One region of the Burkholderia sp. A9 genome, then DNA from elsewhere that is predicted to be linked to it. Evidence: predicted binding sites of a transcription regulator. Region 1 holds the regulator's gene; the other holds the start of a gene.
The links. Region 1 encodes HrcA, which represses chaperone genes, less so after heat shock. Its sites were predicted from a motif close to TTAGCACTCNNNNNNNNNGAGTGCTAA; they were not measured.
Positions count from the first base shown of each region.

Region 2: a site for HrcA is predicted at 1,806-1,832, ahead of PI86_RS07370 (co-chaperone GroES). Genes of this name have one in related genera too.

Region 1 covers NZ_JSZN01000033.1:89,618-93,035, reverse strand. The annotation lists gene PI86_RS13920 (NAD kinase) at 1-852, opposite strand, end outside; gene hrcA (heat-inducible transcriptional repressor HrcA) at 984-2,006, shown strand; gene hemH (ferrochelatase) at 2,145-3,209, shown strand; gene PI86_RS13905 (RNA-binding S4 domain-containing protein) at 3,296-3,418, shown strand, end outside.
Region 2 covers NZ_JSZN01000015.1:56,960-60,377, reverse strand. The annotation lists gene groL (chaperonin GroEL) at 1-1,470, opposite strand, end outside; gene PI86_RS07370 (co-chaperone GroES) at 1,483-1,773, opposite strand; gene PI86_RS07365 (DMT family transporter) at 1,904-2,866, shown strand; gene PI86_RS07360 (hypothetical protein) at 3,130-3,418, shown strand, end outside.

The DNA of each region.
Region 1 (3,418 bases):
CTTGCGCAGCGTCGCGTAGTAGCTGTAGCCGATCGGGTGCAGGAACGGCACCGTGTGCTTCGAGCGGCGCACCTCGATCGTGTCGTTCAGCTCCAGCGCGGTGAACGACTGCATGTCGAAGTTCACGTTGACGTCGCGCCCGCCGACGATCTGGATCGCGATCTTCGAATCGTCGGGCAGCACGATCGGCCGGTTCGACAGCGCATGCGGCGCGATCGGCACGAGCACGATGCCCTGAAGCTGCGGATGCAGGATCGGGCCGGCCGACGACAGCGCGTATGCGGTCGAGCCGGTCGGCGTGGCGACGATCAGGCCGTCCGAACGCTGGTTGTACATGTAGCGGCCGTCGACCGACGCGCGCAGCTCGACCATCCCCGAGAAGCCGCTGCGGGTCACGACGACGTCGTTGAACGCGATCGCGTGGTAGATCGGCTCACCGTCGCGCATGATCCGGGCCTCGAGCAGCGAGCGCTCCTCGCGCTCGAACTTGCCCGACAGGATCACCGGGACGCGCGCCTGCATGTCGGCCGCCGCGATGTCCGTGATGAAGCCGAGCCGCCCGTGGTTGATCCCGATCAGCGGTGTCTTGTACGGCGCGAGCTGGCGCCCGATGCCGAGCATCGTGCCGTCGCCGCCGAGCACGACCGCCACGTCCGCGCGCGCCCCGATTTCCGCCGGGGTGAGCGCCGGATAGCCGGAGATGCCGATCTCGCGCGCGGTGTCGGCCTCGAACACGACCTCGAAGCCGAGCTTCGCGATGCAGCCAGCCAGCGTGGCGAGCGGCTCGGCGATACCGGGCGTGTTGCTCCGGCCGACGAGCGCGACAGTGTTGAACTGATTACCGGTTTTCATGCCGGCATTACACCATAGCTCGTTGACGAAAAGAACCGGCTGTGCACAGACGGGGCCGGATCGGGTCGGGCTGCGCGACGGTGGCCGTGGATACTCGCCGCGGTCGCGCGGTTGCGCTAAAATTTTCCACCATGCTAGATCCTCGCGCACGAACCCTCCTGAAAACCCTGATCGAACGGTATATCGCCGACGGTCAGCCGGTCGGCTCGCGCACGTTGTCCCGTTATTCCGGGCTTGAGCTGAGCCCGGCGACGATCCGCAACGTGATGTCCGACCTGGAGGAGCTCGGCCTCGTGTCGAGCCCGCACACGTCGGCCGGCCGCATCCCGACGCCGCGGGGCTATCGCCTGTTCGTCGACACGATGCTGACGGTCGAGGCGCCGATCGACGCCGAGGCCGTCGCGCGGCAGGTACAGAACACGCTGCAGGCCGGCGAACCGCAGCAGCGGGTGGTGGCGGCCGCGGCGAGCGTGCTGTCGAACCTGTCGCAGTTCGCGGGCGTCGTGCTGACACCGCGCCGCAGCCACGTGTTCAAGCAGATCGAGTTCATGCGCCTGTCGGACAAGCGCATCCTGCTGATCATCGTCACCCCCGAGGGCGACGTGCAGAACCGGATGCTCGCGACGCCGCGCGACTATTCGCCGTCGCAGCTGACCGAGGCGTCCAACTACATCAATGCGCACTTCGCCGGCCTGTCGTTCGACGAGGTGCGCCGCCGCCTGCGCGACGAGATCGACCAGCTGCGCGGCGACATGACCACGCTGATGCACGCGGCCGTGACGGCCAGCACCGAGGTGCCCGACACCGAGGACACGGTGCTCATTTCCGGCGAGCGCAACCTGCTCGAAGTGGCGGATCTGTCGTCCGACATGGCGCGCCTGCGCAAGCTGTTCGACGTATTCGACCAAAAGACGGGCCTCCTGCAACTGCTCGACGTGTCGAGCCACGCCCAGGGCGTGCAGATCTTCATCGGCGGCGAATCGACGCTCGTGCCGATCGAGGAAATGAGCGTCGTCACCGCGCCGTACGAGGTGAACGGCCAGATCGTCGGCACGCTCGGCGTGATCGGCCCGACCCGCATGGCGTACAACCGCGTGATCCCGATCGTCGACATCACCGCGCGCCTGCTGTCGCTCACACTGAGCCAGCAGTAGCCGGCGCCGACACCGTTCCGCCATCGTGCCGCGGCACCGGGCGCGCCGCCAGTCGGCCGAACGGCCAGCCGACCCGAGCGAGGCGGCCCGCTATAATTGAGGGCCGTCCGACTGCGTGCCCCGAGCACGTTCCTGCCCATGCGTTTCGATCTTGAGCCGCCTTCGAGCGTCGCAGCTGCCCATCGCATCGGCGTGCTGCTGATCAACCTCGGCACGCCCGACGCCCCGACCCCGCGCGCGGTGCGGCGCTATCTGGCCGAATTCCTGTCGGATCCCCGCGTCGTCGAAATCCCGCAGGTCGTCTGGCAGGTGCTGCTGCGCACGCTGATCCTGCCGCTGCGCGGGCGCGCGTCCGCGAAGAAATACGCGGCCGTCTGGATGCCCGAGGGCTCGCCGCTGCGCGTGTACACCGAGCGCCAGACCGACGGCGTGCGGCACCTGCTCGCGTCGAACGGCTACCAGGTGATGGTCGACTACGCGATGCGCTACGGCAGCCCGAACATTGCGCAGGCGCTTGCGCAGTTCAAGCGCGCGGGCGTCGAGCGCGTGCTGCTGATGCCGATGTATCCGCAATATTCGGCGTCGACCACCGCGACGGCATTCGATGCCGCGTTCGGCGCGCTCGCGCGGATGCGCAACCAGCCGGAAGTGCGCACGGTGCGGCATTACGCCGACCATCCGGCCTACATCCACGCGCTCGCCGAGCAGGTGCGCCAGTACTGGGCGCAGCACGGCCGGCCCGACTTCGCGGCCGGCGACAAGCTCGTGCTGAGCTTTCACGGCGTGCCGAAACGCACGCTCGACCTCGGCGACCCCTATCACGACCAGTGCCAGCAGACGGGCGCGCTGTTGATGGCGGCGCTCGGGCTGTCGACGCTCGAATGCCGCGTGACCTTCCAGTCGCGCTTCGGCAAGGCCGAGTGGCTGCAGCCGTACACGGCGCCGACGCTGCGCGAGCTCGGCGAGGCCGGCGTGCGGCGGGCCGACGTGTTCTGTCCCGGTTTCACGGCCGATTGTCTGGAGACGATCGAGGAGATCGGGATGGAAGTGCGCGACGAATTCATCGCCGGCGGCGGCCAGGCGTTCCACCGGATTCCGTGTCTGAACGGCGCGCCCGCGTGGATCGGCGCGCTCGGCGAGATCGTCGCCGAGAACCTGCAGGGCTGGCCCGTGAAGGCCGCCCAACCCGAAACGGTGAATTGAAATGACGACGCGGCCCCTGCGCGCACGGCGTGTGCTGCCCCCGAGGGGGCGGTCGGCCGCGTGGCGGCGGCACGGCGGAGGCTGACATGAATTACAGGATTTCGACGGAACCCGGCGCGAAGCTGCGCATCGACAAATGGCTGTGGGCGGCCCGCTTCTTCAAGACCCGCTCGCTCGCGTCCGACGCGGTCGACAAGGGGCACGTGAAG
Region 2 (3,418 bases), on a different contig from region 1:
TTCGACGAGATCGCCGTATTCACCGGTCTGCGCGTTGTAGCCGAAGTTGCCCGCGCCTTCCGCAACCTTCGCGACAACCACGCTCGCTTCCTCGCCCGCATTCGTGACGATCTGGCGCAGCGGTTCCTCCAGCGCGCGCAGCACGATCTTGATGCCCGCGTTCTGGTCGGCGTTCGCGCCCTTCAGTTCGCGGATCGCCGGCCGCACGCGGATCAGCGCGACCCCGCCGCCCGGGACGATGCCTTCTTCCACAGCCGCGCGCGTTGCGTGCAGCGCGTCGTCGACGCGGTCCTTCTTCTCCTTCACCTCGATCTCGGTCGCGCCGCCGACCTTGATCACGGCCACGCCGCCGGCCAGCTTCGCCACGCGTTCCTGCAGCTTTTCACGGTCGTAGTCCGACGTCGCTTCCTCGATCTGCACGCGGATCTGCTTCACGCGCGCCTCGATGTTTTTCGCATCGCCCGCGCCGTCGATCACGGTCGTGTTTTCCTTGCCGACCTCGATGCGCTTCGCCTGGCCAAGCTCGGCGAGCGTCGCCTTTTCGAGCGTCAGGCCCGTTTCCTCGGCGATCACCTGCCCGCCGGTGAGGATCGCGATGTCCTCGAGCAGCGCCTTGCGGCGATCGCCGAAGCCCGGCGCCTTGACCGCGACCGTCTTCAGGATGCCGCGGATGTTGTTCACGACCAGCGTCGCGAGCGCTTCGCCCTCGACGTCCTCAGCAATGATCAGCAGCGGCCGGCCCGACTTCGCGACCTGTTCGAGCACCGGCAGCAGGTCGCGGATGTTCGAGATCTTCTTGTCGTGCAGCAGGATGTACGGGTTCTCGATCTCGGCGATCTGCTTGTCGGGATGGGTGATGAAGTACGGCGACAGGTAGCCGCGATCGAACTGCAGCCCTTCGACCACGTCGAGCTCGTCGGCGAGCGACTTGCCGTCCTCGACGGTGATCACGCCTTCCTTGCCGACGCGGTCGATCGCCTCGGCGATGCGCTGGCCGATCGATTCCTCGCCGTTCGCGGAGATCGTCGCGACCTGCGCGATTTCCTTGCTCGTGGTGGTCGGCTTGCTGATCTTCTTCAGCTCGTCGACGGCTGCTGCCACGGCCTTGTCGATCCCGCGCTTCAGGTCGAGCGGGTTGAGCCCGGCCGCGACGTATTTCTGGCCTTCACGCACGATCGCCTGCGCGAGCACGGTGGCCGTCGTCGTGCCGTCGCCGGCCGCATCGCTGGTGCGCGACGCGACTTCCTTCACGAGCTGCGCGCCGATGTTCTGCAGCTTGTCCGCGAGTTCGATTTCCTTCGCGACCGACACGCCGTCCTTCGTGACGACGGGCGCGCCGAAGCTGCGTTCGAGCACGACGTTGCGGCCCTTCGGCCCGAGCGTGACCTTCACTGCGTTCGCGAGAAGGTTGACGCCTTCGGTCAATTTCGCACGGGCGACGTCGCTGAAAATGATTTCCTTCGCTGCCATGATTGCACTCCGTTATTGATTGACGACCGCGACGATGTCTTCCTCGCGCAGTACGAGGAATTCGTTGCCGTCCACCTTGACGGCCTGGCCTGCGTACTTGCCGAACAGCACGCGTTCGCCGACCTGCAGGTCGGGCACGATGCGCTGGCCGTCCGCGTCCTTGCGGCCGGGGCCGACGGCGATCACTTCGCCCTGGTCGGGCTTTTCCGCGGCGCTGTCGGGGATCACGATGCCCGAAGCGGTGGTGGTTTCCTGGTCGAGTCGCTTCACGATGACCCGGTCGTGCAAGGGGCGTAGGCTCATCTGTCTGTCCTGTTCTGTTGCGTCGAAATTGGCTGGCACTCTTCATCAGAGCGTGCTGACGAGTATAAAAACGCGCGGCGGCGCGATCCAATAACGGATTCGGAAAAGCATTTGCGCGGATGCGCTATGGATGGAGAGCGAAGGGCGCCGCGCAGCCGAAGCGTATGATCCCGACATCGCACACTCGCCCGGGGAGCGCACGAGCGTGGCAAGGACACCGGAAGCCGGACGACAACCCGCGTGGCTGCGCATCGCGCCCGCGCTGTTCCTGCTGCTGTGGGCGAGCGGCTTCGTGTTCCTGAAGCTCGGGCTGCGCGATGCCGATCCGCTGACGTTCCTCGCACTGCGCTACGCATGCGTCGTCGCGCTGCTCGCCGGGCCGTTCCTGTGGCTGCGCCCCGCGTTGCCGCGCACGCGCGGCGAATGGCGCAATCTCGTCGTCGTCGGCTTGCTGCTGCAGGCCGGCTATTTCTCGTTCACGTATCTGAGCCTGAAGCTCGGGATGTCGGCCGGGGCCGTCGCGCTCGTCACGTCGCAGCAACCGATTCTCGTCGGCCTGCTCGCGCCGCTGATCGCCGGCGAGCGTGTCGGCGCGCTGCGCTGGATCGGGCTCGCGCTCGGCGCCGCCGGCGCGGTGCTCGTCATCCTCGCGCGTTCGTCGGTCGCGGTGTCGTCGGCGTGGGCGCTGGCGTTCGCGCTGCTCGCACTCGCGTGCATCACCGGCGGCACGCTGTGGGAAAAACGCTTCGGCACCAACGTCCATCCCGTCACCGCGAACCTCGTGCAATACACGGTCGGCCTCGCGGTGACCGCGCCGCTCGCGTTCGCGCTCGAACCGATGCACGTGCACTGGACCGCCGGCCTCGCCGGTTCGCTCGCGTACCTGGTGATCTGCAATTCGCTGATCGCGATCTCGCTGCTGCTGGCGATGGTGCGCTACGGCGAGGCGTCGCGCGTATCGGCGCTGTTTTTCCTGATTCCGCCGGCCACCGCGCTGATCGCGCTCGTCGTGCTCGGCGAGACGATCGGCGCGCTCGCGTGGCCGGGGATGGCGCTTGCCGCGGCCGGCTTGTATCTGGTGATGCGGTACTGAGCGAGCGGCACGGGCCACCTCGAGCAGGTAACACAATTTAAAGGTTCTGAGAGGGCGTGTACTTTCGTGCACTCGCCCGGAATGCGCCCGCCTGTCCGTGCCCACACTGCGGGCCGCAGCGCCTCGCCGGCGTGTTCCAGGAAAACGATGCGAGCTTTCAGCCCCGCCGAGCGCGGGGCTTTTTTCTGTTCCATGAAAACCGGGAGCTTGTGGCGTCGTGTTTCGAAAAGTAGATTCGCCCGACGATAACGCCGGAGTGTCGAATGGCTTCGATTGCGATCGAGTTGGGTTCTGGAAAGCGCGCGACGCTGACACGCGCGGGAAGTGCAACGTTGTCGGCCAATCAACGCGCTGCAGTCTCTGAGTTGATGCTGCACTGGCCGAAGTACGCGGGCCTGACAACGAACGCGATGACGTACCTCCGACAATTCGGCCTTGACGCATTTCGTGGTGCCCCGCTCGATATGCTTAGGTCTGCCATCGAGGGCGGGCGGGTCGTGGTCGAGATCGAGCGCCTGGCGGATGGTGGTGGCGTTTCTGGTGGTCAGCCGT